One region of the Streptacidiphilus sp. EB103A genome, then DNA from elsewhere that is predicted to be linked to it. Evidence: riboswitches for the same ligand, from Rfam matches in the RefSeq annotation. Region 1 holds a riboswitch; each other region holds the start of a gene.
The links. Region 1 has a riboswitch for thiamine pyrophosphate ahead of thiC (phosphomethylpyrimidine synthase ThiC). Riboswitches for the same ligand answer to the same signal wherever they lie in the genome.

Region 1 (7,180 bases):
CGACCGCGCCGAGGCGAACAGCCGCAGCTCCGTCACCGGGAAGTCCCGCTCCTCGAGGATCCGGCGTACAACGCCCCCGACCTGGCCCGTGGCACCCACAATTCCAATCTTCATACCCACAGGGTAGGCGGCCCGCCCAACTCCCCGACCCGAATATCCGCCGCTCGGACACCAGGCCCAGCCCCCGACTCCGTAAGTCTTCCGCCTCCCGCACACACGGCCGGGAATTCCTTCGCTCGGCGTAACCGTAGGACGATCCGATCGTTGCCCAGAGTGCGCATGAGCAATATGGCTTGGATGACACGGCGAGCGGTGACGTAGCGAGTTGGCCGGTTCGGTCCGGCCCATGGGATCTGTGGACGATTGCGACTCATGCCCTTGACCGTCCGGGTGGGACGGCCCTGAGCCCCGGGATGGGGGCACCCATTCCATTCACCCCAAGCGAAGGGGGAGGCACAGCCATGCCACCCGAAGTCGCCCTGCTCGAATCGCGCGCCCTGCGCGAGAGCGTCGCCGACCGCACCGAAACCCTGGACCGGGTCAAGGTCCTCGTCCTGCTCCCGGACGACATGCACGTCACCACGAAGATGGTCGCCGACTACTTCGAGGTCGGAGAGACGGTCATCTACAACCTGGTGGTCGACCACCGGGACGAGATCGTGTCCAACGGGTACCGCGTTCTGGTTGGTGAGGAACTGACTCGCTTTAAGCGAGTCTGTGGACTCCAGTCATCCCGGAGCAGGTCAATGGCCCTGTTCCCGCGTCGCGCGGTCCTCAACGTCGCGATGCTGCTGCGGGACAGCGCCGTCGCCCGCAGGGTCCGGACCTACCTCCTCGACACCGAGGCAACGCTCCGGCAGGGTCCGCCCTCTTGGGGCATGCCACCCGGGCGACGGCTCGGCCCCGGCCCGCACTGGGACGAGTACGAGTACCTCCAGGCACACCCCGACGTCGTCACCCCCGAGCAGTACACCGCCCCCGACCAGGGACGATGGCTCGCCTGGGCCGACTCGGTGGACCACCGCCTCGACGCCCACGGGCGCGTCATCGGCGCGATGAGCGAGCAGCTCTGCCGCGTCGGCGAGGACGTCCGCGAGCTGCGCGGCGACATGTCTGCCATGCGCCAGGACGTCGCCGAGCTCCGCCAGGGCATGGCCCAACTCCTCCCAGGCTTCGGCCTGGGCACCATCCCAGCCAAGCGCCGCCGACGCCGCTGACCCAGTTGTCCACAGGCCGCCGCGATCTCCGGGCGGCCTGTGGACAACTCAGTGACAACTGAGGTCCCCAAAGGACCTCACTGCACTCGCAAGAACTGCACCCTTGGCGGGAATCCAAGTCGCGATATATCGTTAGTTCCCAGCCGTGCCACTGCTCCATCGCGCGACGACCTTCGACTGGATCAGGACGGGAACTATGTCGGGAGAGATCTCGCCCCCTGGAAAGAGCCCCGGCCACGACTCGCCGCCCGAGCTGCGGGCCTCCCACACGGACCGGGATCGGGTGGTCGACGTACTGCGGGTCGCGGCGGGCGACGGCCGGCTGACCGGGGCCGAGTTGGACGAGCGCCTGGAGGCCGCCCTGTCCGCACGGACCGTCAGCGAACTGGCCGTCCTCACCGCCGACCTGCCGCCTGTGTCGACCTCTGGCGGCGCGGTCGTGGCGGAGGTGAAAGACGTACTCCGAATCGATCAGAAGTTCAGCCCGGTCGAGCGGGTGGGACGCTGGATAGTGCCACGACGGCTGGAGCTCGCAACGGAGTTCTGCGAGGTGACGCTCGACTTCACGCTGGCAGTGATCACCCAGGACACCCTGCGGATCGACATGGACATGCGCGGCAAGACCCTGACGCTGATCACCAGGCCGGGCATCGTGGTCGATGCCGACGCCCTGAACCTGGAGTTCAGCAAGCTAAGGATCCGTCAGGCCCACGACCCCCATGCGCCGGTCACGCTTCGAGTGGAGCTGGCAGGAAAGAAGAGCTTCGGCCGTGTCGTCGTGCGGGGCCCAAGGCGGGCAGTAGGCCATTGGCTGCGCAGGAAGCCCAAGCCCCTGCCTACCGAAGACTGACTCAGCCATTGGCCGGCCAACCCGGTTTGGTCACTCTCCTCCGCTGTTTGAGGTCAGTCGGCCAACGGTAGGTACACCCGTCCACCGGAGGCCGTGAACTCCTCAGCCTTGGCCCGCATCCCGGCTTCGATCTCGTCTTCGCCGGTCACCGGGGTCTCGTCGCCGAAGCTCTCCCTGATGCCGTGCGATATCCGCATCGAACAGAACTTCGGACCGCACATCGAGCAGAAGTGCGCCGTCTTGGCGGGTTCCGCCGGGAGGGTCTCGTCGTGGAAGGCGCGGGCCGTTTCGGGGTCGAGGGCCAGGTTGAACTGGTCCTCCCAGCGGAACTCGAAGCGGGCGTCGGAGAGGGCGTCGTCCCAGGCCTGGGCGCCGGGGTGGCCCTTGGCGAGGTCGGCGGCGTGGGCGGCGATCTTGTAGGTGATGACGCCGGTCTTGACGTCGTCGCGGTCGGGGAGGCCGAGGTGTTCCTTGGGGGTGACGTAGCAGAGCATCGCCGTTCCCCACCAGGCGATCATCGCGGCGCCGATCCCTGACGTGATGTGGTCGTAACCCGGGGCGACGTCCGTGGTCAGCGGGCCGAGGGTGTAGAAGGGCGCGTCGTCGCAGAGCTCCTTCTGCAGGTCCATGTTCTCGCGGATCTTGTGCATCGGGACGTGGCCCGGCCCCTCGATCATCACCTGGACGTCCCGCGAGCGCGCGATCCGTCCCAGCTCGCCGAGGGTCGTCAGCTCAGCGAACTGGGCCTCGTCGTTGGCGTCGGCGATCGAGCCGGGGCGAAGCCCGTCCCCCAGCGAGTAGGTCACGTCGTAGGCCCGGAGGATGTCGCAGAGCTCCTCGAAGTGCGTGTAGAGGAAGTTCTCCTGATGGTGCGCCAGGCACCAGGCCGCCATGATCGAGCCGCCCCGGGAGACGATCCCGGTCTTGCGCCGCGCTGTCAGCGGGACGTAGCGCAGCAGCACTCCGGCGTGCACGGTCATGTAGTCGACGCCCTGCTCGCACTGCTCGACGACGGTGTCCCGGTACACCTCCCAGCTCAGTTCCTCGGCCCGGCCGTCGACCTTCTCCAGCGCCTGGTAGAGCGGGACCGTGCCGATCGGCACGGGGGAGTTGCGCAGGATCCACTCCCGGGTGGTGTGGATGTTGCGGCCGGTGGAGAGGTCCATCACGGTGTCGGCGCCCCAGCGGGTGGCCCAGGACATCTTCTCGACCTCCTCCTCGATCGAGGAGGTGACGGCCGAGTTGCCGATATTTGCGTTGATCTTCACCAGGAAGCGGCTGCCGATCAGCATCGGCTCGACCTCGGGGTGGTTGACGTTGGCCGGCAGGACGGCGCGGCCGGCCGCGATCTCCTCCCGGACCAGCTCCGGGTCCATCCCCTCCCGCAGCGCCGCGAACTCCATCTCGGCGGTGACCTCGCCCCGGCGGGCGTAGCCGAGCTGGGTCACGGCCGTGCCCTCCCGGGCCCGGCGGGGCCGGCGCGGGCGGCCGGGGAAGACCGCGTCGAGCCCCTTCAACCCGGTCGCGCTCGCAAGCTCGCCACTCCGTGCCAGGCCCAGCCCGCCGCGCGGGGCGGTGTGCCTGAGTCCGTCGTCCTCGGGACGCGGCTCGCGCCCGTGGTAGTCCTGGGTGTCACCGCGTTGGCTGATCCAGCCGTCCCGGAGCGGCGGCAGCCCGCGCCGGACGTCGGCCTCGAACGACGGGTCGGTGTACGGGCCCGAGGTGTCGTACAGCGGGACGGCACGGCCGTTGCCCAGCCGCACCTCCCGGTAGGGAACACGCAGGTCGGGGCGCGATCCCTGGCGGTAGGCCTTGGTCCAGGCGGGGGTGGGGTAGCCGGTCCCGGTGCTGGACGGGCCCTGGGCGGAATGCTGCTGAGCGGCATGCTGCTGCTCTGCGTCGTACGTGCTGGTCATCAGACCCACTTCTCCCTACGCCGGCATTACCCGGTCAGGTTCCTGCGGTCGGCGCAAGCAGCTGCCGTACGAATTCCGCGTACGGCGGTCAGCGCCCTCTCAGCCCGGTGCTCCGAGCTCCCGCGTCTGCAATCTAGACGCCGCCCACCGTAGCGAGCCGGGCCCCGGCTTGGCCAGGGGGCGTCGGTGCTGCCAGATCTCACACGCTTCCGGTACGGTGCACTGCCACAGCCCATCCGGAAGGGACTGTTCCCGTGGCCGACCACCCGCACGAGCACGAGCACGGCCACAGTCACGACCACGGCCCGGCCAGCCCCGCCTCCCGGCGGCTGCGCGCGGTCATCGCCGCCGTGCTGATCCCGTTCGCGGTGGCGGTGGTGGCGGGCATGGTGCTGATGTGGCCGGGCAGGCTGCCCGCCCACGCCTCCACCGGACTGGGATTCGACCAGCCCACGGTGAGCGGCCGGGTCACCGCGACCAAGGCGGCACCCTGCGACGCGGGCTCGACGTCCACCGCGTCGACAACGTCCGCAACAGCGGCAGCCCAGAACGTCTGCTCGCTGGTCAGCGTCGCCATCACCAGCGGCAAGGACTCCGGCAGGACCATCCAACTGACCCTCACCCCGGACCAGACCGCCGTCTACAGCGCGGGGGAGAAGGTGGTCCTGGACTACTCCCCGACCGCCCCCGCCGCGCTGCAGTACACGATCGGCGACGCCGACCGCTCGATGCCCATGGCGATCCTCGCCGGGGTCTTCGCCCTGGCCGTGGTGCTGGTCGGACGGCTGCGCGGGCTCGCCGCCCTGGTCGCGCTGGGGATCAGCTTTGCCGTGCTGTCGCTGTTCGTGCTGCCGGCCATCCTCAAGGGCGAGGACCCGCTGCGGGTCGCAGTCGTCGGCGGCGGAGCGATCATGCTGATGGCGCTGTACCTGTGCCACGGCCTGTCCGCGCGCACCTCCGTCGCGGTCATCGGGACCCTGGTGTCGCTGGCCCTGATCGGCGTGCTGGGTGAGGTGTTCATCGGTCTGACCCATCTCACCGGCAACACCTCGGACGAGACCGCCCTGGTCCACTCCCTCTTCACCGGGATCAAGCTCCCCGGCCTGCTGCTGGCCGGTGTCATCATCGGATCCCTGGGTGTGCTCAACGATGTGACGGTCACTCAGGCCTCGTCGGTGTGGGAACTGCGGGCCGCCGACCCCACCATGGGCACCCGGGCGCTCTACCGGGCCGGCATCCGGATCGGCCGCGACCACATCGCCTCCACCGTGAACACCCTGGTCATGGCCTACGCGGGAGCGGCGTTGCCGCTGATGCTGCTGTTCACCATCGCCAACCGGGGCGTCTGGACCGTAGCCACCAGCGAGATCGTCGCCGAGGAGGTGGTCAGGACGCTGGTCGGCAGCATCGGCCTGATCGCCTCGGTACCGCTGACCACCTTCCTCGCCGCGCTCGTGGCCAGCCACAACACCCGCCCCGTGACCGCGGCCGCCATTCCGGCCCAAGCCACGCGACAGGCCACGGCCACGGCCATGGCCACGACTTCGGCTGAAGCGGGCGCGGGCGGCCGGCACCGCCACCGCCGCTAGCACCGGAGACGCCAACGCGAGAGCCCCGTACCGGATCCCGGTACGGGGCTCTCGTGAAAGGACGTCAGACCGGCGTCAGCGCGACGCCCGCTTCACCAGGATGACGACCACTGCCCCCAGCGCCACCACGAACATCACCTTGATGATCCAGCCGAAGAGGAAGCCGATGACTCCGAAGATCGCTCCCACCACGGCGGACGCCACCCACAGCGCCACGATCAGCACGATGACCGGAACCACGATGTTGCGCATCCAGCCAGGGAGCGTCTTCCAGATCTCGTTCATGTTGTCCGTCCTCCCCCGCGGGGTCTGTCGTCCCGGGGCCTCGGGGCCACCGGCCCGATTGCTTCTTCCTGTTGACTCGATCGTACGGCCGCAGGGGTCTCCGGTGGACGCTTCGCGCCCCTGAGAGAACCCGGATAAGCCCCCTACCGTCGGCCCCGGGGAGGGTCATCCGCAGGTCGGGGTGGGTTACCCGCAGGTCACCGGTCCGCGCTCGGCTCCCGGGGTCAGACCGGCCAGCGCTCGCCGCGCCAGGCGGCGTCCCAGAACATCCACTCGTAGCGCGAGGTCGTCGCGAAGTGCCCGACGGCGCGCCGCCGTTCGACCGGCGAGAGCTCGGCGCCGACCCGGTCGGTCAGCTTCAGCACCCGGCGGACCACGGCCTGGAACGCCTCGTCGCCGTAGCTCTCGATCCAACGGGCGTAGAGGGGATCGGGCGACGAGGTGCGCAGCAGTGCCTCGCCCACCCTGGCGTAGATCCAGTAGCAGGGGAGCACCGCCGCCAGACCCTCGGCGAAGGAGCCGCCGTAGACCGTGGCGAGCAGGTAGCTGGTGTAGGCGCGGGTGGTCGGCAGCACCCCGGCGTCGTCCACCGTGGCGCCCGGACCGTCCAGGCCCAAGTCGTTCATGAAGCCCGCGTGCATCTCCTGCTCCGCCGCGAGCGCGCCCACCGCGTCGTCGGCGAAGGCCCTGACGTCCGCCTCGGTGGGGGCCTTGGCAGCGCAGACCGCGAGTGCCCTGGCGTAGTCGCGCAGGTAGTGGGAGTCCTGGACGACGAAGTGACGGAAGGCCGTCCGGGGGAGGGTGCCGTCGGCGAGCCCGAGCAGGAAGGGGTGGTCCAGGATCGCCCGGTAGGTGGACTCGGACGCCTGCCACAGTTCGTCACTGAAATTGAAGGAGCCGGAGCGCACAGGGTCCACGGATCAGCTCTCCGGAGGGGAGAAGACGACGAGCACCCGCAGGTCCTCGCTGATGTGGTGGAAGCGGTGCGGCATGCCCGCGGGCACATAGGCCACCGATCCGCGGCCCACGGTCGTGGTCTCGTCACCGACGGTGAGATAGGCCCGCCCGCTGACGACGACGTAGACCTCGTCCTGCTTGTGCGGCTGCTGCGGGTCCAACGCGCCCTGGTCCAGCGCGTACAGGCCCACTGACATATGGCGTTCGTTGAGAAAGCGCAGGTAGGCGCCCTCATTGGCGGCGCGTTCAGCGTCCAGGTCGTCCATCCGGAACACCTGCATCGGATTCCCCACTCCCAGCGGTCGGTCGCTTGTCGGTATTCAACCAGCCGGGGCCGTCACGTCCGCACCGCGTACCAGGTCCGTA
Region 2 (7,180 bases), on a different contig from region 1:
CACCCGGACGGGGCTCGTCACCAAGCCCGTCCAGGCGGTCCTGGATGAAGCGGGCCCGCCAGCGGGTCACCGTGCCGCGAGCGAGCTTCAGGCGCCCGGCCACCTCGATGTTCGAGCGACCCTCGGCGCACTCCAGCACAATCCGCGCCCGCATCGCCAAACCCTGGGCGGTCGACCGACGCGACGCCCACCCCTGCAACGTCAACCGCTCGGCCTCCGTGAGCACCAGCGGATCCAACCTGGGATTCCCCATCCCTACAGCAGACCGCCGAACTCAAGACCTTGTCACTAGGCCGACACGGCCGACAGCCAGACCACGCACGCGAGTCGCGGAGCAGGCGGGTCGTGCGTCGGCCCGGGGGGTGGGCCGACGCACCTCCGCGTCTGCGGCCTGATCACACGGCCACGCGGGCCAGCCGGATCCGACAGCGCTCCGGTGTTATGACCTCCCCAGGCCCATCCACCGGCACGGCGCCAGCCACCTACCCCGCATCGTCTCGTCGAACCGGCTCAAGGCTGCGATCCGCAGACGAGGATCACGCCGGCGACCGTGCGGTGACACCCGGATTCCCCACAGGGTCGTTCGGTTGCCTTATCGTCGGTTCGGCTGCCCGTGGTGGCCAAGTCCGGTCGAGGAATGCGCCTGCAGCACGATCACCCCGGAGGCGACCCCGACGCTCGGCGCCGCCTGCCGGCCAGGCGGCTCACGAGGACGAACAGGCCGCGTTTCCTCGGCCCGGCCAGCAAGGTGGGCACCTTCACCGTCGACACCGACACCGACACCGACACCGACACCGACACCGACGCCACCGGAACCGGTCGGGGAACGTGGGAGCCGTTCATCGACACCTGGAACGACCGCATGGGAGACCTGTACCCGCTGCCGGAGTTCAGCCCTTCCACGGTCGACGGCTTCCAGGGAACGATGCGCTCGGTGGTCCTGGAAGACACCGCCATCAACGAGCTCTGGGCATCCTCATCCGTGAGCACCCGGGCAGTCGGGACGTACGAGCACGATCAGATCAGGTTGTACGTCGGGCTGCGCGGCGCGGTGGCCCTGCAAGACCCGCACAATCAGGGCGGTGACGCGTACGTCTCGGCCGACACCTACTTCATGCACCACGTCGTGACGGAGAATCACTTCCACACCACCCCCGCGATCGGCACCCGCATCTTCATCTTTCCCGGCGACGCCCTGCGACCCCTGGTCGCCGGGAAACCACGAACCGGCCAGGCCACCTCACCCGCAGCGCAGATCCTGATGGCACACACCAGCATGGTGCAGCGGACCGTCAGCGACCTCAGCCCGGCGGGGGCGCACTCGTCCCGCAACGCCCTGCTCGAACTCGCCAAAGGGCTGATCCTGGACCAATTCGACGACCGCGAGCCCACCTTCACCCCGGCGCTGGCACAAGCGGCCAAGGACCTCGCCGATGCCCGGCTCACCGACGCCGAGTTGTCTCCGGCCACGATCGCCGCGCAATTACACGTCTCAGTGCGCACCCTGCAACGGGCCTTCGCGAGTCTGGACGAGTCGTTCAGCGCCTACATCCGCCGCCGACGCCTGGAGGAAGCGGCCCAGGCACTCACTGCCTCCGGATCACGGCTCAGTATCTCCGAGACAGCCGCACTCTGGCATTTCACCGACAGCAGCCACTTCATCCGCGCTTTCAAGAGGCAATACCATGCCACACCAGCACAATTCGCACGCCCCCTGATGTAACGCCTCACCCGGCCGCCTCAGCTGCAGCGATGACTCTACGAGCCCCACAGGGTTGCTCAGCGGGTCGCCCGCGCCGGTCGAGGGGTACGGATCAAGTGCCGGGTGAACCATTCCTCGGCCAGATCCGCCACCGCTTCCAGTGTGCCTGGCTCCTCGAACAGGTGGGTGGCGCCCGGGACGACCGCCAGTCGGCATTCGCAGCGAAGCTGCGCCTGGGCCTGGCGATTGAGGTCCAGCACCACCTCGTCGTCGCCTCCTACGATGAGCAGGGTGGGCGCGGTCACCGCCGAGAGTCGGGGTCCGGCCAGATCGGGCCTGCCGCCGCGCGAGACGATCGCCGCTATCGGCGAACCGGGCTCCGCTGCCGCCGAGAGCGCCGCAGCCGCTCCCGTGCTGGCGCCGAAGTAGCCCACGGACAGGCCCTGGGCCTGCGGCTGGTCGAGCAGCCAGGAGGTGGCGTCGGCCAGGCGGCGGGTGAGCAGGGCGGTGTCGAAGGCGTTCGCCCGATCGAGCTCCTCCTCCTCAGTGAGGAGGTCGAACAGCAGCGTGGCCAGTCCCGCCCGGTTGAGCGCGTCCGCGACGAACCGGTTGCGCGCACTGAGTCGGCTGCTGCCGCTGCCGTGCGCGAACAGCACCGCTCCGACCGCTCCCTGGGGAACGGCCAACTGCCCGCTGAGCTGTGTCGATCCGGCGTGGACGGCGACCTCCGGATCCGCGAGGGGAGGACCCGCTCGATCTCGCGCCGCCTGCGGCGTCACCGAGCGGTCCCGGTCGGTCTCACCCATCCGATCGGCTGCCTGGTCCAGCCAGGCTACGACTTCGTCGTCCGAGGTCTGCGCGAAGTCCTCGTAGAACTGTCCGATCCCGAAGAAGCCGGCCGGCGTTTCCACGCACACCAGTTCGTCGGCCACATCCCCCAGTCGGGTACGCCACTCGCTCGGCGCCACCGGCACGGCGAGCACCACCCTGGCTGCCCCCTGCGCGCCGGCGATCAGGCAGGCGGCGCGGGCCGTCGAGCCGGTGGCCACGCCGTCGTCGACCACCACCGCCGTCCGGCCGCTGAGCTCGACGCGGGCTCGCCCGCTCCGGTACCGCCCGGCGCGGCGCTCCAGCTCGACGCGTTCCCGCTGCTCCACCGCGGCCAGCTCGTCCGCGGAGGTCCGGGTCGCCCGCTGCGCCGATTCGTTGATGACACGTACCCCGCCCTCCCCGATGGCGCCCATGCCCAGCTCGGGCTGGAACGGCACACCGAGCTTGCGCACCACGATCACATCCAAGGGCGCGCCGAGCGCTTCCGCGACCTGCGCCGCCACCGGAACCCCGCCGCGCGGTAGACCGAGAACGACCACGTCCGCGCCCCGCAGATACGCCAGCCGCGTGGCCAGCCGCCGCCCCGCATCGAGACGATCAACGAAGTACATGGCCAGAACTCCTTGGGAGGGCGGAACTCCGCCGCGGCCCCCCAGGCAGACAGTCAACGTCCCGACACGCATCCCGGTACCCGCAGGCGATACCGATCCGGCGTCGCGGGGGTTGTTCCGCGATCTGCCGCTCGCTCCGTGCCGGCGCGCAACAAAGAACCTGCAAGGTGGGCTCCCTTCGCCGGCATTGTCCGGATCAGGTGATGGAGGTCGCCGTTGGGTCCTACGGACCCGTCCGGCCTCTCAGCAAGGTTGTCGAGACGACCTGAGCCGTGAGCCTGAACTGAGCTCACTCTCCCGGCCGCCGCAGCCGAACTCCCTCGCTCGCCCTGCAGGCCACTGTCCAGAATACGCCGGTTTCACCCCGATGCCATTGCCGTTCTGCAGGAGGGTTCCCTCGGGCAAGGAGCCGCCCTGTGGTCGCCACCCTGGGTTGAGTCCAGGACATGGGCTGCGGCTGGCGGGCAGGGGCATTGCAAAGTCTCTTGATCTTGTGAATGTGCTGGTCAGGCGATGTCTGGGAGGTCGAGTGGGCGGTTGAAGGCGTTGTAGGCAACGTGGCGGAGGCCGACGGCGATATTGCTGTATCCGGCGTCGCGGAGCGTGTTGATCGCCAGGTTCCGCAGGGTTGCCATGGTTTCAGGGCCGTGGTTGGTGCGGATCTTCGGGACGTCTTCCTCGATTCACTGATGTTGGAAGCGTGATAGCTGTAGGCGGCCGGGTTCTTTCGGCTGCAGCGGGCAGGCGTTGTTCCCATCGGGCCGTTCCGGGCGAGATACTCCAGAAGCCGGAGATATCCATGGGGGTCAAGTCACAGGCGAGGGGCTTGTCTTGAAGTGGCCTGGTGTGGAAGCGGGAGTGGGACGGCGGGCACGGCGCTGGTCCAGGCCGCTGCGATGGGCTCTGGGCCTGCCCGAACGGGAGTTGTCCGGCCCGGTTCGGCTGAGGTCGTGGAGCAGATGGTTCGCACGGCGCAGTTCGTTCCTGCTCCTGGTCGCAGCCGGAGCGATCCTGGGAGCGGGGGCCGAGGCGCCTGCTGTGTGGCTGGCCGCTGTGGCGTGGACTCCGGTGGCTGCCGACGCCGCCCTGTGGCGGAGCGTGCCGACGCAGGTGCGGCGGGCGCTGCAAACGGCAGAGCTCGTGGAGGAGATTCGGAGACTGGAGTGGCGGCTTCGGGGGACGGGCTGGGCAATGGAGTGGGATCTGGATGCCGGCTGGGCCGGGCGCCCGAGGCCGACCGGCTTCAGCCCCGCCCCGTCCTCCTTCGGTGGCCCCTGCCGGACTTCGCCGTCGCTCCAGGAGGCACAGTGGACCCAGGGGTACGGATTGCTCTTCGCCGATACGGGCGACTGGTTGCGCTCGGCCTCGGTGACGTGGACCGGCAACGTGTTGGTGCTCGTTGACGGAGCAGCGCGGCGGGTGACCATTCCGCTGGCGGACAAAGGGGCCCAGAGCGCTTCGTCGAGGGGCGCGCGTCCGGTCGAACTGGTGCTCTTGAGCCAGGACGATCCGCTGCGGCCCGGGCGACGCCAGGTCAGCCTGCTGGTGCTGAATGCCGATGGCCGCCGACTGCTGACCATGCCCGGGCTGGGCCTACCGGAGGACCAGGTACGTGAAATCGCCTCGGCCGCACGACTGGACTTCCGCAGCTACACACTGACCACGCCATGGGATCTGCCCGGAGGCGGAATCGCCTCCAGGATCTTTCCACCCGCTCGCGGCCATCAACAGCTCCGGTTCAGTCCGCGCAGCTGATCGGCCTGGGGTGCTGGAGCCACCGCTGCCAGGGGCGTTTCAAGGTCTTGGCGGGCGGTGAGCCTTCAGGTCGCGATGGACAAGGGTGCCGGGACCGGCCCGTCACGAACGCAACGAAGCTCCGGTTGGACGGGGTGACCTCCAAGTCGCCTCGAACCACCGGAGCTTCGATGTGCCGCCAGTCTGACACCGTCTGCCTGATCAAGTCGCCCGTCCTGGACGGCGTGGCGGGACTGCCGCTGGTGGAGCGGCTGCAGGTGCTGCCCGACCCGCGTCGGCGGCGAGGGGTCCGCCACCCGTTCCTGGCTGCGCTGCTGGTTGCCGCCTCCGCGGCCGTCGCCGGAGCGCAGTCGTTCGCGGCCATCGGCCAGTGGGCCGCGAACGCCCCGCAACACACCCTGGCCCGGCTGGGGCTGGCGTGGCCGACGCACTCGGCGTGCGGATCGCCCCAAGCGCCGCAACGATCCGCCGGGTCGTCGGTCTGGCCTGCCCGGGCCCGGTCGGCAACCAACCCGGGCGGCCTCCGCACGGGCCGCGCTGTGCCCGGGAGGAACGGACCTCCGCGGTGTTGGGTCCTGCGGCCGCTGTACTGGGGAGACAGCCCCCGGGAACATCCTTTGCGTCAACTCTCGCCTGCGGCGTCAGCCAGCAGGCATTTCCGTTACCGCAGGTCAACGGCTAAAGCAGGGGAGGCGTCCGCATCGCGCCGCCTCCCCCGGAGGGACACGGTGCGCACCTGAGACGAGGACGTATTACCAGGTAGACGGCGGCTGCCGGGGCACGGCGGTGTCCGCCGGAGGCGGTGGCCGGTTCATGCGCCCGCACCGGGGACCAGTGGTGTGATCGGCCCGCTGGTGTCAGTGCGCCCTGCTACACCAAGAAGAAGCCGGCGCAGGCGCGACGGAGCGGGAGCCCGCGCGGTGCGCGGCGAGAGGGGCACGGTGTTGGACGAGGACGGGGATCTGGACCCGACCCTGAAGTTCATCCTGGTAGCGCTCCTGGTTGTGGCGGCCGCGGTGATGGCGTGGAAGTTCCTCCTCAGCCCCGTCGTGCACTGGTTCGCCGTTGACGTGCCGCATTGGTTCACCGCTACGGTGCCGGCGTGGTCGGCCGGGCATCCGTGGACCACGGCGCTGATCGCCGTCGGGGTGTTGCTGCTGGCGGTGCTGGTGGTGCGGGCGCGACTGCACGCCGGCTACGGTTATGCCGGGTATGCGCAGGCCGAGGACGAAATGGGCGCTGAGGACCTCGGGCTGACGTTCCGGATGCGGGAGTTCGTGGCGATGACCGGCACCGAGTTCGAGCTGGCGGTCGCACAACTCCTGGCCAGGGACGGTTTCCTGAGCGCCAGCCACGTCGGGGGAGCGGGTGACCTCGGGCAGGATGTGCGGGCCTGGGACACTCAGGGCCGCAAGCTGGTGCTGCAGTGCAAGCGCTACACGAAGGCGGTCGGCTCGGAGCACGTGCAGAGGTTCAACGGCACCGCACGGGCGGTCCACGGTGCCGATCTGCCGCTGATCGTGGCCCTGAACGGGTTCAGCATCCATGCGGCCAACTTCGCCGCAAGCCAGGGCATCATCCTGGTGGGCCGCAGCGAGCTCAAGCGCTGGGCGCACGGCGAACACCTCTACAACGTTCTGGCCCCGAACAACCCGGCCCTTGGCCTGGCCTGACACCCGGACCCCGGGCCGCCCGCCCGGCGGCGGACGGGTGGTCCAGAGCGTTGCCAAGCATGCGCGGCTGCTGCGAGCCAGCCTGCTCGGCCACACCCAGCGCGACACCGTCTACGAGGCGTACCAGCCCGAGCCGGGCCCGATGGTCTGGGATCCCTCAGCGGGACAGCGGTTCCGCCGATTCCCGGACTGGGCCGGAAGTTGAGTCGCCTCGTGAACCTCCGGCTGGGACGCGGTGGCGGCAGGCGGGTCCAGTCGGGCCGTTATGAGGAGTTCTACAAGCTCGGCGAGGAGTCATCGGCATGTCGCACAGCAGCATGCAACTGCCCATGCTGCTCGATCGGCACGTTCGCGGTGGCGCTGCTCCTGGGACCAGCGGGCGCTGCCTGGTGTGGTGGACTCGGAGTGGACTGGGCTGGTGGACCGGTCGGTGTGGCCACCGATAGGGCGCCGGTGCGTTCGCGCCCGGAGGTGGGATCGCCGCTACCTGTGGTGGTTCCCAGACCGGCGCGCAGCGCCGGGTGTTGGTGGCCGTACGCTTGGCGTCCCCATGCACATCCGAGGCGTGGACACCATGACCGAGGAGAATGCGTGTGGCACAGGGACGG
Region 3 (7,180 bases), on a different contig from region 1:
TCAGTTCATGAGGCAAAACCCTGTCCGTGCCGAGAGCCCGGCACCCACGCCGTTCTGCAGATGACGGCACGACAGCCGCCCCAACTGTTCCCGTCACCGGGTGGTAACAGGCGGTGACCCGCGGACACGTCCGAGGATGCGGCGCCAAGCAGCCGATCTGGTCCACGCCTGGTCCACAGAGAGCTGCCCCGGGCCTTCAGAATCGAATAGGCGTACGTTAAGAATCGAAAACAGCCAGCGTCGACAAACTTCGACACTGGCTCTGACCTGCACTTCTCTACCTGCGGAGAGCGAGGGATTCGAACCCTCGGTCACGGTTCCCCGTGACGACAGTTTTCAAGACTGTTCCCTTAGGCCGCTCGGGCAGCTCTCCTTGCGCGGGTGGGCAGCACGAAGGGGGGCGAGCCCCCCGGGTGGTTGTCCGCGCTCAGGGATCTTCTCATGTTCGGGGGTGTGCTCGGGCAGCAATAGCCCCGTACGGCGGAGGTGCTGGTTGCCGTACGGGGCCGGGTGGGGCCGGAGGGTGTCGGGTCGGGCGGGTTACTGGTCGCCGGTGCGGGAGCCGAGGGTGACGCTGGTGGTGTGGCTCTGGCCGTTGCGGGTGTAGGTGACGGTGACGACGTCGCCCGGGTGGTGCGACCAGATCTCGCTGACCAGGGTCGGACCGCTGTCGATCTGGACGCCGTCGAGCGAGGTGATGATGTCGCCCGCCTTGAGGCCGGCCTTGTCGGCGGGGCCGCCGGCGGTGACCGGGGCGCTGCCCTGGACCGCGGAGGAGGCGATCTTCGCGCCCTCGCCGGTGTAGGAGTCGTCGCGGAGGATGCCGATGATCGGGTAGACCGGGGTACCGGTCTTGATCAGCTGGTCCGCGACCCACTTGGCCTGGTTGATCGGGATGGCGAAGCCCAGGCCGATGCTGCCGGACTGGGTGCCGGTCGTCGTGCTGCTGCCGGTCGACTGGATCGCCGAGTCGATGCCGATGACCTGGCCCGAGGCGTTCATCAGCGGGCCTCCGGAGTTGCCCGGGTTGATCGACGCGTCGGTCTGCAGCGCGTTCATGTAGGAGGTCTGCGCGCCGGTCGAGTCGCCGGAGGCGACCGGGCGGTTCTTGGCGCTGACGATGCCGGAGGTGACGGTGCCCGAGAGGCCGAAGGGCGCGCCGATCGCGATGGTGGTGTCGCCCACCGCCACCTGGTCGGAGTTGCCGAGCGCCAGCGGCACCAGCGGCTTCTTCGGGGTCCCGGTCAGCTTGATCACCGCGACGTCGTAGCCGGAGGCGCGGCCCACGATGGTGGCCGGGTAGCTGCTGCCGTCGGAGAACTTCACCGACAGCTTGCCGCCGTTCTCCGAAGGCGCCACGACGTGGTTGTTCGTCAGGATGTGGCCCTGGGTGTCGTAGACGAAGCCCGTGCCGGTGCCCGACTCCTGCGAGTTGCTGGCCGAGATGGTCACCACGCTGGGCAGCGCCTTGGCGGCGACTCCGGCGATGCTCTCGGGGGCGCGGCTGAGCGCCTTGGGGTCCACGCTGCTGGTGACCGTGGTGGAACCGTTGGAGCTGTCGTTGTTCTCGATCGCGGCGCCGATCCCGCCGCCGATGCCGCCCGCGATGATCGCGGTGATCGCCAGCAGGGCGAGCAGCGCGCCGCGGCGCTTCTTGCGGGGCGGAACGGGCTGGCCGTAGCCGCCGTAGAAGGGCATGCCGGGCTGGCCGCCGTACGGGGGCTGACCGCCCTGCGGGGCGCCGTAGGCCGGGTCGAACGGGGGCTGGACCGAGGTCGCCTCGGCGCCGGGGACGGGGGCTCCCAGCGGTGGCGCGGTCGGGACCGGCGGCGCGGCCGGGTGGGACTGCTTCTGGAACGCTGCCTCCGTGAACGCGGCCTCCGGGTGCACAGCCTCCGGGTACGCCGCCTCCGAGTACACCGCGCCGTCGGGAGCAGAGGCCACCGGGGCCGGGGGTACCGGGGGTGCCACGGGGTCCGCTATGGGCGGCTGCGGCGGGGCCGGGGCCGGCGGCGGGAAGTCCGCGAGCGTGGGGTCGGCCGGCGGCTCGACCGAGCCGTACGGGAGTACGGCCGTGGCTTCAGGCTGCGAAGCCTGGGGCGGAGCGGGCTGGACCGCCGGGGCAGACTGGGCCGCCTGGGCCGCCTGGGCCGCCTGCACGACGGTGTCGTCCGCAGCGGGAGCAGCTGCGGGCGCTGCGTCGCGCGGCACCCCGTTCGACTGCGCGTCGAGGGAGGGTTCCACCGGTTCCCCACCGGTGGGGACAGCCCCACCCTCGTGCTCGGTGCTCACGAATGACCTCCTCCTGCGGGACTTCGCGTCCCAAAGCTTTGCCCACCCACTGTCAGGGCATCGTAAGGGCCAGCTTGGCGCTTCCCTTGGCCGCATCTATAGCGCACCGATCTGAGAGCTTTCTTACGCCATCCGCTCACAGCTCATCTACAGCTCATCGGACATTCATCCTTGGCTCGCTGCCCGGCTGCCCCTAGCATGGCCTCGAACACATACGCGGGAGCTTGGACCCATCCAGGCTGAGAGGGCGCCGAACACGGGGCGCCGACCGCCTGAACCTGACCGGGTAATGCCGGCGTAGGGAGCTGAGCCTCGTGACGTCCGTTTCGCCTTCCCCCTCCCCTGTCCTCGACCGGGCGGTGGGGTCCCCGCGCGTCGAAGCGCCGCTGGTGCTGGACACCTCACCCCCGCGCACCCTGGGCTTCCGCGACCAGGCGGCGTTCTGGACCAACCTCGGCGTCAGCCTGATCGGCTTCCAGAGCGCCGCGACCGTGCTGGTCTTCAACGGCAAGGACCTCTCCCTCGCTGCCTCCCTCACCGCGATCGTCGTCGGCACCGTGATCGGCTCGGTGATGCTCGGCATCGCCGCCGTCATCGGGACCAGGGCCGGGGCGCCCGCCATGGCGATCCTTCGCGGGCTGTTCGGCACCCGGCTGTCCTACCTGCCGACGGTGCTCAACATCGTGCAGTGCCTCGGCTGGGGCGTGTTCGAGCTGACCGTGATCGCGATGGGCGCCGACGCCCTCTTCGGCGGCGGACCGCACTGGCTGTACGTGGTGCTGGCCGGAGTGCTGACCACCGCGATGACGATCCGTCCGCTCGGCGCCATCGCGGTGCTGCGCAAGTACGTCGCCGTCGCGGTCGGCGTGGCGATGCTGTTCTTCACGGTGGAGCTGCTGCGGCACGGGGTGCACGACCCGTCCCCGGGCAACTGGACCGGCTTCCTGCCCGCCGTCGACTCAGTGATCGCCGTCTCCATCTCCTTCGTCCCGCTGGCCGCCGACTACACCCGGCACGCCAGGAGCACCCGCAGTTCCTTCTGGGGCGCGTTCAGCGGCTACACGGTCTCCCAGGTGTGGTGCTACGTGGTGGGGCTGCTGGCGCTGCTGCAGGTCGGCGGCGACCCGAACAAGATCTTCAGCACCTTCATGGGCATCACCGCCGGCTGGCTGTTCTTCGCCGTGCTGGTGCTGCGCGAGGCGGACCAGTCCTTCGCCAACGTCTACTCGACGGCGATGTCGGTGCAGAACCTGCTGCCCCGGGTGGACCGCCGGATTCTCACCGTCGGACTCGGCGCGGTGGTCACCGTGCTGGCTCTGCTGGTGACCGACTTCAGCGGGTACGTGTCCTTCCTGGGACTGATCGGCGCGGTCTTCGTGCCGCTGTCGGCGGTGCTGGCGGTGGACTTCTACTTCGGGGCGGGGCGAGGCGAAGGAGGCTGGGACCTGACCGAGACCGCACCGACGCGGTGGCTGACGCTGCTGCCGTGGGCGGTGGGCTTCGCGGTCTACCAGCTGATCGCCCCGGCGCAGCTGACCGGCTGGGCCGGCAGCTGGCCCTCCTTCTGGGCCCACGCCCAGAACGCCCTGCACATCCACCCGCAGGTGTGGACCTCGGCCTCGCTGTTCTCCTTCGTCGTCCCGGCCCTGATCACCTGGGCGCTGACACCGCTGCTCCGCCGGGGGCTGTGAGCTCCGCCGGGGATGCGAACGGGGACGTTAACCGGTCGCACCGGCAGAATTCATCTGCCGCTGCCGGGGCCTGACGGGGGTCCGTTTTAGGCTTGTGGCGTGTCGAACGCTCCCCAGTCGAACGCCCATCGGCAGCTGGTGCTGCCCAATCGCACGAGCACCCGCGTGGTCGCCCACCGCGGCGCCTCCGGCACCCTCGCCGAACACACGCTGGCCGCGTACAAACTGGCCGTGGACGAGGGGGCCGACGCCCTGGAGTGCGACGTGCGGCTGACCGCCGACGGCCACCTGGTGTGCGTGCACGACCGCCGGGTGGACCGGACCTCCAACGGACGGGGGGTGGTGTCGACGCTGGAACTGGCCCAGCTGTCGGAGCTGGACTTCGGCTCCTGGAAGGCCGGGCGCGAAAGCGTCACAACCGGCGCGGCCGGAGCGGCCGGAGCGGCCGGAGCGGCCGGCGACATGGAGGACGGCGACGAGGCGGACTGGGCCGACGCCGAGCACACCTCGGTGCTGACCCTGGAGCGGCTGCTGGAATTCGCCACCGCCTGCGGCCGCCGCATCGAACTCGCGATCGAGACCAAGCACCCCACCCGCTACGCGGGTCTCGTGGAGCGCAAACTCCTGGAGCTGCTGCACCGCTTCGATCTGGTCACCCCGGCGGACGGCGAGCGCACCCCGGTGCGGATCATGAGCTTCAGTCAGCTCTCGCTGCGCCGGGTGCGGGAGCTCGCCCCCGCCATCCCCACGGTCTTCCTGATGGAGCGGGTGCCGCTGCGGTTCCGTGACGGCACCCTCCCGCACGGGGCGCGGATCGCCGGACCCGGCATCGACCTGGTCCGCGCCAACCCCGGCTACGTCGCCGTACTGCACCGCGCCGGGCACCGGGTGCATGTGTGGACGGTGGACGATCCGGCGGATGTCGAGCTGTGTCTGCGGCTCGGCGTGGACACCATCATCACCAATCATCCGCGCCGGGTACTTGACCAGTTGGGTCGCTAGTACGGACTATGGCGGAGCCGGGAGCCTGCTTCGGCAGGCGTGCGCGGGCGCAGTGGAATGGCCGGAAATTCACCCGGTTCACCATTCTTCACCACCCCCGATAAACACTCAGTGACGACCTGACTACGCTTAGTAAAATGGGTGGCGCGACTCCGACTTCAGCTGCTTTCTCGGCATGCCGAGGTGCTTCTGTTCTCGTTTCCGCCGTGCTTGCAACGGGCATTCACACCCTGGCTGACAGCTGAGGAGGAGGTCCGGGGGTGGCGCTGGTGGTAGCGCGTGATGTGCCGACTTCTTCGGCGACCATGGCCGTGCCCCATGGTCCCGAGAGCGTGAGCACTGCACGGCGTCGACTGCGAAAGGACCTCGCCGCGCAGCATCTGCCCGACGTCGTCATCGACGACGCGGTGCTCATACTCTCCGAGCTTCTGAGCAATGCCTGCAGGCACGCCAGGCCCCTGGAGCCGGTCCCGGCCTCCTCCCACGACGGCGTCCACCCTGGCTCGAACACCGACCACCCGACGGCACGGGCGCACGCCCAGGCCGCCTGGCTGGGACAGGGCCAGGGTCAGGCTGACTGCGGACGGGTGGTCGTCGGCTGGGAACTGCACAGCGACGGACTGCTCACCGTCGAGGTCACCGACGGCGGCGGGCCGACCCGGCCGCGCCGGGGCAGCCCCTCGCTGACCGCGCGAGGCGGCCGCGGCCTGGGCATCGTCGGCCAGTTGGCGAGCGACTGGGGGGTCAGGGACGCCCCGGGCGAGGTGACCGTGTGGGCGGTGCTCCCGGTGCGGGCCCGCCATGCCAGGCGCGACGGCGTCACGACGGGGTGAGGCGAGGCGGCCCCGAACGGGCGGCACCGCATCAAACGGGCTGACACCGCGTCAGTGGTGCGGCGGCCCGCGAGGCACCGCGGGGTGACCGGCGGGGACCCGCGGCACCACTAGGCTCGGTGCGGAACAAGCAGCCGCCGCACCGGGAGATACCGCACCATGGCCAAGAAGCCTCCGCAGAAGGCGCCCGCCCGCGCCGGGTCGAACACCGCAGCCAGCGCAGCAGCCGCGGGGGAGATCCCCGTCGTCGGCGCGCGCGAGGCCTGCCCCTGCGGTTCGGGCCGCCGCTACAAGGCCTGCCACGGCCGCGAAGCCTCGCACGCCGTCCAGGAACTGGTGCAGCGTCCGTTCGAGGGGCTGCCCGGCGAGGGCGACTGGGTGGCGCTGCGCGAGCTCGTCCCGGCGGCCACGGTGCCGCTGACGCTGAACGCGGCGGCGCTGAAGGGCGCCAACGGCGAGGTCCCCGCGGTGACCCTGGCGACGGTGCTGCCGATGGCCTGGCCCGCGATGCGCCGTCAGGACGGCAGCGTGCTGCTGGGTCTGCAGACCCACGGCTCCTCCGGCGACATCAGCCGCGACCTCGGCGACGCGCTGCTCCAGGCGCTGTCCGTCGAGCCGGGCACGCCGGTGCCGCCGCGCCGGCCGGCCGCGGACGCGCCGCGGCTGCAGGAACTGGTCGACACCTCGGCCGCGTTCGAGCCGACCCTGCACAGCGGCTTCGAGTTCTGGCTGGACGACGCCGACGCGGCGGTCGGCGAGGTCGCCGCCTCGCTGGAGAGCGCGAACGCCACCATCATCCCGACCGTGCGGCTGGCCTCGGTGGAGACCGCGTACTGGTGCTCGGTGCCGGACAAGAACCACCTGCGCTGGGTGATGCCCCATGCGGAGGACCGGCTGCTCGACGCACTGGCGCGGCTCGCCGCGAAGGACGACGCGGGACTGGGCGAGGGGACCAAGCTGGTCGGCTCGTTCCGGGCGCACGGACTGACCGTGCCGGTGTGGGACCTGCCGTCGGAGATGACGGCGGAGGACTGCGAGAAGCCGGCCGCCGCTTTTGCCGAGCGCCTTGCCGGCGCACTCGCCGATAGTGCGCCGCTCACGGGTCAGGAGCGCCGGGCGCGCGCCGGCCTGGTGAACCGTCAGGTCACCCTCGGCTGACAACGGACTGTTTACGCATTGCGCTCGATCGGGCACGTTCGGCGACAGCAAAAGTCGACCCGTGCCCTTTTGGCAGTGATGTGCATCACAATTCCCCAGGTGGAGGCAGAAACACCGCTTCTGACTCCCCCGGGGGAATTTGCTTGGGGGCCAAAACTTGTTACGGTTTAAACAGCTCGGTCGCTGGTGCATCCCCCGTCGCCA
Region 4 (7,180 bases), on a different contig from region 1:
GGACTCCGTGTACTGGGATTCCGCGTACTGCCCCTCGGCGTACCCCGGGAACGGCTGCTGCCGGGGGTACTCCTCGCCCGCCGCCTCCTCCTCGAAGGACGCCGGGTCGTAGGCGATCGTCGGCGGCGCCTCCTCGACCGGGCCGACCTCGCCGACCCGGACCCCCTGCGCCTGCTCGTCCCCTTCGCCGCCCGGCACGGCCTCGCCCGCCGGGAAGACGCTCGCCAGCAGCGGAACTCCGGCCAGCGGGCCCGGCAGCGATCCGTCCCGGGAGCGCAGCGACCAGTACGGGCCCGCGCCGGTCTTCACCGACCGGGTCACCAGGTACTGCCCCGCCCCGAAGGCCACCACCCCGCCGCCGATCAGCGGCAGCGACCCCTGCGCGACACCCGCCACCAGCGCGAGGAAGCCGACCAGCGCCAGCACCCGCCAGTGCGGACCGGCCCGGTGCTGCAGCAGCAGCTCCCCGAGCAGCCACAGCGCGACCAGCGCGAACGCGGCGTAGAGCACCGCAAGTCCGATGACTCCCACGGGCTACCTACCTCTGCCTGCAACGGACACGGCCGTGCCCCTGCGCACCACGGTACCGTTCAGCCCCGCCGGTCCAGGCCGAGGTTCTGATAGATCTCCATGGTCACCGTCGAGAAGTTCATGGTCATGAAGTGCAGGCCCGGAGTGCCCTCGGCGATCAGCCTGCGGCACATCTCGGTGGCGTAGTCGATGCCGATCGCCCGTACCGCCCTGGGGTCGGCCTCTGCGGCCAGCAGCCGGTCGGCGAAGTTCTGCGGGATGACCGCGTTGCTGAGCGTGGGGATGCGCCGCAGCGAGCGGACCGAGGTGACCGGCATGATCTCCGGGATGATCGGGGTCTCGCAGCCGGCCGCCGCGACCCGGTCCCGGAACCGCAGGTAGTCGTCTACGTCGAAGAACATCTGGGTGATCGCGTAGTCGGCGCCGGCCCGGCACTTGGCGACGAAGTGCCTGATGTCCTCGTCCCAGTCCGACGACCGGGGGTGCATCTCCGGGAAGGCGGCGACGCCGACGCAGAAGTCCCCCGACTCCTTGATCAGCTGCACCAGGTCGGACGCGTACTCCGGCCCCTGCGGGTGCTTGACCCACTCCCCCAGCGGGTCGCCCGGCGGGTCCCCGCGCAGCGCCAGGATGTTGCGCACGCCCTGGTCCGCGTAGTGGCCCAGGATGTTGCGCAGCTCGGCGACACTGTGGTCGACCGCGGTCAGATGGGCGACCGGGGTGAGCGTCGTCTCCTGGGTGATCCGCCCGGTGATGTTGATCGTGCGGCCCCGGGTGGAGCCGCCGGCGCCGTAGGTCACGCTCACAAAGGTCGGCGCGAGGCCCTCCAGCTGCCGGATCGCCTTCCACAGCCCCACCTCCGCCTCCGCGCTGCGGGGCGGCATGAACTCGAAGGAGTACGAGCAGTTGCCCGCCGCCAGGAGCTCCCGGATGGAGGGCTTGCTGTCGTGCCGGACGCTTGAGGTACCCAGGGCCATACAGGCAGATTAGCGGCCGTTCGAAGCGTTTCCGAAACCTCCGTCCACCTACTGATACCGCTTCGAGCGGGGATCCGCTCACCAGCCCCGCGGACCCCCCGCGTTACGCTGGCTGCTCCCGAACCCGCTCGGAGCCCACCGGTGCCCTTCGCCCATCCCGTCCCCCCGCTCGACCGCGCTCGCGTCCCGCGCAGCCCGGTCGACGAGGAGCTGCTGCGTTCCCGGGTGGAGCGGACGCTGGAGAACTTCCTGGACCGTCAGCAGGCGGTACTGGCGACCGTGTCGCCCGAGCTCGGCCCGCTGACCGGCACCGTGCGGGCGCTCCTGAACAGCGGTGGCAAGCGGCTCCGTCCCGCCTTCTGCTACTGGGGCTGGCGCGGGGCCGGCGGCGATCCGGACGAAGACGGCGCGGTGGCCGCCTGCTCGGCGCTGGAGCTGCTGCAGGCCAGCGCGCTGGTCCACGACGACCTGATCGACCGCAGCGACACCCGGCGCGGGGTGCCTTCGGTGCACCGCCGGTTCGAGGCGCTGCACCGGGAGCGGGGCTGGCACGGGGACGGCGCGCAGTTCGGGGCCGCCTCGGCGGTGCTGCTCGGCGATCTGCTGCTGGCCTGGTGCGACGAACTGCTGTGGGGCAGCGGGCTGTCGCTGGCGGCGGTGCGCCGGGGCAAGCCGGTGTTCGACCTGATGCGGACCGAGGTGATGGCGGGTCAGTACCTCGACCTGCTGGAACCTGCCACTGCAGGGCTCGCCGGGGCGGAACGGGAGGGGGCGATCGAGCGGGCGCGGACTGTCGTGCACTACAAGGCGGCGAAGTACACCGTGGAGCGCCCGCTCCAGATCGGCGGGCTGCTCGCCGGGGCGGACGCGGCCCTGACGGCCGCCTACGGTGCGTTCGGGCTGCCGCTGGGCGAGGCGTTCCAGCTCCGCGACGACCTGCTCGGCGTCTTCGGGGACCCGGAAGTCACCGGGAAGCCCGCCGGCGACGACCTCCGCGAGGGAAAACGCACGCTCCTCGTGGCCGAGACGCTCGCCGAGTGCAGTGCTTCGGACGGGCGGCTGCTGAACGGCCTGCTGGGGGCATCGGAGCTGAGCGAGCACGAGGTGGGGTTGCTGCGGGCCGCGATCGTGCGCAGTGGCGCACCGGAGCGGATCGAGCAGAGGATCACTGTGCTGCGCGCTGAGGCTCTTTCTGCGTTGGACGACGCGCCTCTGGTGGAACCGGAGGCCCGGAGGGTTCTGCGGCGTCTGGCGGGGGCCGCTACCGCACGTCGGTCCTGAGCGCTCGCCTCGGCGGTGGTTACTGTTCGCGCAGTTCCCCGCGCCCCTGACCATGTGCAACTGGGCCGGTTGCAGCCCCCTAGGGGCGCGGGGAACTGCGCGATCAGCCAGAAACTCAGCCGCGCTCGCGCACCCGGCCCGCCAGAATCCCCGCCGCCGCATACGGATCCGCCGCCTGGGTGAGCGCCCGAACAACCACGATCCGCCGCGCCCCCGCGTCGAGAACCTGGTCCAGGTTCGAGCCATCGATCCCGCCGATGGCGAACCACGGGCGGGCCGGGGCCTGCTTGGCCGCGTAGGAGACCAGCTCAAGACCAGGGGCGTGCCGCCCAGGCTTCGTCGGGGTGGGCCAGACCGGCCCCGTGCAGAAGTAGTCGACGCCCGGTTCGGTCAGCGCAGCGTCCACCTCCGCCTCGGCGTGGCACGAGCGGCCGATCAAGACGTCCTCGCCGAGAATCGCCCGCGCCGCGGCCACCGGCAGGTCGTCCTGGCCGAGGTGGAGGACGTCCGGACGGGCCGCGTGGGCGACGTCGGCGCGGTCGTTGACGGCGAGCAGCCGCCCGTGGCGGCGGCACGCGTCGGCGAAGACCTCCAGCGCCGCCAGCTCCTGCCGCGCCTCCAGCCCCTTGTCCCGCAGCTGGACGATGTCCACGCCGCCGGCCAGCACCGCGTCGAGGAACTCGGGCAGGTCCCCCTGCTCGCGTCGGGCGTCGGTGCACAGGTAGAGCCGGGCCTCGTCGAGCGCGCTCAGAGCCGACGAACGGCTCACAGCGCCATCGCCTGGGCGCGGCGCTTGACCTCCGTGCCGCGGTTCTCATTCATGGCCTGGGCGGGAGTCCCCGGCAGCGAGGGGTCCTCGGTGAAGAGCCACTCCAGGATCTCCTCGTCGGTGAACCCGGAGTCGTGCATCAGGGTCAGCAGGCCGCAGATGCCCTTCACGGTGCCGTTGGGGCCGATGAAGGCGGCGGGCACCATCAGGACGTTGTTCTCGCCGCGGCGGACGGCGAGGATGGTGCCGTCGTCGACGAGACGCCGGACCTTGGTCACCACCACCCCCCACTGCTCGGCGATGTCGGGGATGTTCATCCACGCGGGAATCAGGGCGTCAATCTTGGGATCAATCTGGCTCACGCCCTCAAGACTGCCATCCCCGGCCGCCCCCGCGCACCATCAGCCGCGCACGGCGGCCTTGAGCTGCACCGCCGGGTCGGCCGCGAGCGCCGGATCGAGGGGGGCGCCGCGCTCCAGCAGCCGGCGGCCCTGGGCCAGGTCCCGGGGCCGGTCCACGGCCAGCAGCGCCACCGGGACGCCGTCGCGCAGCCACAGCGCGCTCCAGTCCGCGGCCTCCGGGTCGCCGCGCCGCAGCAGCTCGTCGCCGGGGCGGTGGTGCCCGGCGTACTGGACCATGCGGCCGAACTGCTCGGACCAGAAATAGGGCACCGGGTCGTACCGCTGCTCGGCGCCCAGCGCGTTGGCGGCGGCGACCCTGGCGCCCTGCACCGCGTTGTCCCAGTGGTGCACCATCAGCCGGGTCCGGTAGCGGGCGGACGGGAAGGAGGCGCAGTCGCCGACGGCCAGCACCCCGTCGGCCGAGGTCCGCAGCCGGTCGTCGGCCGCGACCGCGCCCCGGTCGTCGAGGACGATGCCCGAGCCGTCGAGCCACCCGGTGTCGGGGCGGGCGCCGATGCCGACCACCACGGCGTCCGCGCCCAGCTCGGTGCCGTCGGTGAGCAGCACCGTCGCGCCGGGGTCGCCCTCCAGCCGGACGTCCCCGTCGACGATGCCGCCTACCGCGGTGCCGGTCCGCAGCTCGACCCCGGCCTCGGCGTACCAGCGGCGCATCCCCTCGGCGACCTCGGCGGGCAGCGCGCCCGCCAGCGGGACCGGCGCCGCCTCGACCACGGTGACCTCGCAGCCCAGCTGCCGGGCCACGGTCGCCGCCTCGGCGCCGATCCAGCCGGCGCCGACGACCACGATCCTGGCTCCCGGGCGCAGCGCGCCCCGGAGCGCCACGGCGTCGTCATGGGTGCGCAGCAGATGCGTCCGCGCGGACTGCCCGGGCAGCGCGACCGGCCGGGCCCCGGTCGCCAGCACCAGCCGGTCGTAGGCCAGCTCCCCGCCGTCGGTGTCCAGCACCCGCCGCTCGGTGTCCAGCCCGGTGGCGGGGCGGCCGAGCAGCAGCTCGATGCCCCGGTCCGCGAAATCGATGTCGAAGCGGGAGTGCTCGGCCTTGCCCAGCAGCACGTCCTTGGACAGCGGCGGACGGTCGTACGGCTGGTGCGGCTCGGCACCCAGCAGCAGCACCTCGCCGTCGTGCCCCCGCTCGCGCAGCGCCACCGCTGTCTGCACCCCGGCCATCCCGGCCCCGACCACGACGATCCGCATCCCGTCACTCTACGGCCGAGCAGGCGCGACTACAGTGGGGAGACCATCCACGGGAGCCCGGCGTACCGGGCTGAGAGGGAGGCAGCAGGGCGGACCCCGCCCCCGGCCTCCGACCGTCCGAACCTGATCCGGGTCATGCCGGCGAAGGGAGTGGGCACCTGTGCCACGTAGCAACACCGACGCACTGACCGACGTACTGGTCGTCGGCGGTGGGATCATCGGCCTCGCCATCGCCTGGCGGACCGCCCAGCGCGGCCTCTCCGTGACCGTGCTCGACCCGGATCCGGGCCGGGGCGCCAACCAGGTCGCCGCCGGGATGCTGGCTCCGGTCACCGAACTCCAGTACGGCGAGGAGGACCTGCTGCGCCTCGGCATCGCCTCCAACCAGCGCTACGCCGCCTTCGCCGCCGAGCTGACCGCGGCCAGTGGGCTGCCCACCGGCTACCGGGCCTGCGGCACCCTGGCCGCCGCACTGGACGCCGACGACCGCGCCGAGCTGCGCGAGGTGCACGCCTTCCAGCAGCGGCTCGGCCTGGAGTCCCAGTGGCTGACCGGACGCGAGTGCCGCCGGCTCGAACCGATGCTGGCACCCTCGGTGCGCGGCGGGCTGCTGGTGACGGGTGATCACCAGGTGGACGGGCGGCGGCTGGGCGCGGCGCTGCTGGGCGCCTGCGCCGCGGCCGGCGTCCGGATCCACCGCTCCCGGGCCGCGCGCATCGAGCTGACGAACGCTCAGGACCGGGTCGTCGGCGCCCTCGCCGAGGACGGCGCCCGGCTGTCCGCGGGGCAGACCGTGCTCGCGGCGGGCAGCTGGTCCGGGGAGATACCCGGGCTGCCGCCGGAGGCGCGGCTGCCGGTCCGCCCGGTCAAAGGCCAGATCCTGCGGCTGCGGATGACCACCTCGCTCGGCGCGCCGCTGCCCGGCGGCCCGTTCCTCTCCCGCAACCTCCGAGCCGTGGTCCGCGGCGTGCACCTCTATCTGGTGCCGCGTGAAGACGGGGAGCTGGTCGTCGGCGCGACCATGGAGGAGCAGGGCTTTGACACCACCGTGACCGCCGGCGGGGTGTACGAGCTGCTGCGGGACGCCCATGAGCTGGTCCCCGGGGTCACCGAACTGCCGCTGGTGGAGACCGGCGCGGGGCTGCGCCCGGGAACCCCCGACAACGCCCCGCTGCTGGGGCCGACCGCGCTGCCCGGCCTGGTAGCCGCGACCGGGCACCACCGCAACGGCGTACTGCTGACCCCGGTCACCGCCGACGCCGTCTCCGCCTACCTGGCCACCGGCGTACTGCCGCCCGAGGCCGCCCCGTTCACCCCCGCCCGCTTCTCCCTTCTGGAGGCCAGTTCATGACGCCCCCCGTGACGGCCACCGTCGCCATCCGCGTCAACGGCGACCCGCGCCGGGTCGCCCCCGGCACCACCCTGGCCGAGGTCGTCGCCGAGCTCAGCTCGGCCCCGTCCGGCATCGCCGCCGCCGTCAACGAGACGGTCGTGCCGCGCGGCGCCTGGCCCGCCACCGCGCTCGCCGCCGACGACCGCGTCGAGATCCTCACCGCCGTCCAGGGAGGCTGACCCAACTATGTCGGACGACACTCTGACCATCGCCGACCGCAGCTTCGGCTCCCGTCTGATCATGGGCACCGGCGGCGCGCCCAGCCTGGAGGTGCTGGAGCAGGCGCTGCGGCTGTCCGGCACCGAGCTCACCACCGTGGCCATGCGCAGGATCAACCCGGCCGCGCGCGGCTCGGTGCTGGAGGTGCTGCAGCGCAACAACATCGCCGTGCTGCCCAACACGGCGGGCTGCTTCACCGCGGGCGAGGCGGTGCTCACCGCCAGGCTCGCCCGCGAGGCCCTGGGTACGAACTGGGTGAAACTCGAAGTGGTCGCCGACGAGCGGACCCTGCTGCCGGACCCGATCGAGCTGCTGGACGCCGCCGAGACCCTGGTCGACGACGGCTTCGTGGTCCTCCCCTACACCAACGACGACCCGGTGCTGGCCCGCAAGC

Region 2: it holds a riboswitch for thiamine pyrophosphate, as region 1 does, so the genes downstream of both, ABH941_RS40460 (phosphoribosyltransferase family protein) here and thiC (phosphomethylpyrimidine synthase ThiC) in region 1, are expected to answer to the same signal.
Region 3: it holds a riboswitch for thiamine pyrophosphate, as region 1 does, so the genes downstream of both, ABH941_RS24345 (cytosine permease) here and thiC (phosphomethylpyrimidine synthase ThiC) in region 1, are expected to answer to the same signal.
Region 4: it holds a riboswitch for thiamine pyrophosphate, as region 1 does, so the genes downstream of both, thiO (glycine oxidase ThiO) here and thiC (phosphomethylpyrimidine synthase ThiC) in region 1, are expected to answer to the same signal.

What each region holds. Positions count from the first base shown of each region.
Region 1 is NZ_JBGCAQ010000010.1:287,424-294,603, reverse strand. It holds gene ABH941_RS18925 (aspartate-semialdehyde dehydrogenase) at 1-114, opposite strand, end outside; gene ABH941_RS18920 (hypothetical protein) at 462-1,217, shown strand; gene ABH941_RS18915 (DUF1707 domain-containing protein) at 1,414-2,067, shown strand; gene thiC (phosphomethylpyrimidine synthase ThiC) at 2,121-3,983, opposite strand; TPP riboswitch at 3,978-4,117, opposite strand; gene ABH941_RS18905 (YibE/F family protein) at 4,238-5,572, shown strand; gene ABH941_RS18900 (hypothetical protein) at 5,648-5,857, opposite strand; gene tenA (thiaminase II) at 6,082-6,774, opposite strand; gene ABH941_RS18890 (cupin domain-containing protein) at 6,778-7,095, opposite strand.
Region 2 is NZ_JBGCAQ010000046.1:4,125-11,304, forward strand. It holds partial or broken gene ABH941_RS40450 (IS630 family transposase) at 1-253, opposite strand, end outside; gene ABH941_RS40455 (helix-turn-helix domain-containing protein) at 638-1,723, shown strand; gene ABH941_RS40460 (phosphoribosyltransferase family protein) at 1,780-3,144, opposite strand; TPP riboswitch at 3,301-3,476, opposite strand; gene ABH941_RS40465 (hypothetical protein) at 3,651-3,779, opposite strand; gene ABH941_RS40470 (hypothetical protein) at 4,213-4,899, shown strand; gene ABH941_RS40475 (transposase family protein) at 5,070-5,639, shown strand; gene ABH941_RS40480 (restriction endonuclease) at 5,820-6,572, shown strand; gene ABH941_RS40485 (hypothetical protein) at 6,559-6,777, shown strand.
Region 3 is NZ_JBGCAQ010000015.1:42,471-49,650, reverse strand. It holds tRNA gene ABH941_RS24355 (tRNA-Ser) at 285-373, opposite strand; gene ABH941_RS24350 (S1C family serine protease) at 541-2,292, opposite strand; TPP riboswitch at 2,499-2,614, shown strand; gene ABH941_RS24345 (cytosine permease) at 2,607-3,983, shown strand; gene ABH941_RS24340 (glycerophosphodiester phosphodiesterase family protein) at 4,119-4,985, shown strand; gene ABH941_RS24335 (ATP-binding protein) at 5,246-5,818, shown strand; gene ABH941_RS24330 (DUF5926 family protein) at 5,978-6,976, shown strand.
Region 4 is NZ_JBGCAQ010000003.1:156,632-163,811, reverse strand. It holds gene ABH941_RS05960 (hypothetical protein) at 1-531, opposite strand, end outside; gene metF (methylenetetrahydrofolate reductase [NAD(P)H]) at 591-1,508, opposite strand; gene ABH941_RS05950 (polyprenyl synthetase family protein) at 1,650-2,789, shown strand; gene thiE (thiamine phosphate synthase) at 2,905-3,558, opposite strand; gene ABH941_RS05940 (Rv2175c family DNA-binding protein) at 3,555-3,920, opposite strand; gene ABH941_RS05935 (NAD(P)/FAD-dependent oxidoreductase) at 3,960-5,174, opposite strand; TPP riboswitch at 5,214-5,341, shown strand; gene thiO (glycine oxidase ThiO) at 5,335-6,525, shown strand; gene thiS (sulfur carrier protein ThiS) at 6,522-6,746, shown strand; gene ABH941_RS05920 (thiazole synthase) at 6,754-7,180, shown strand, end outside.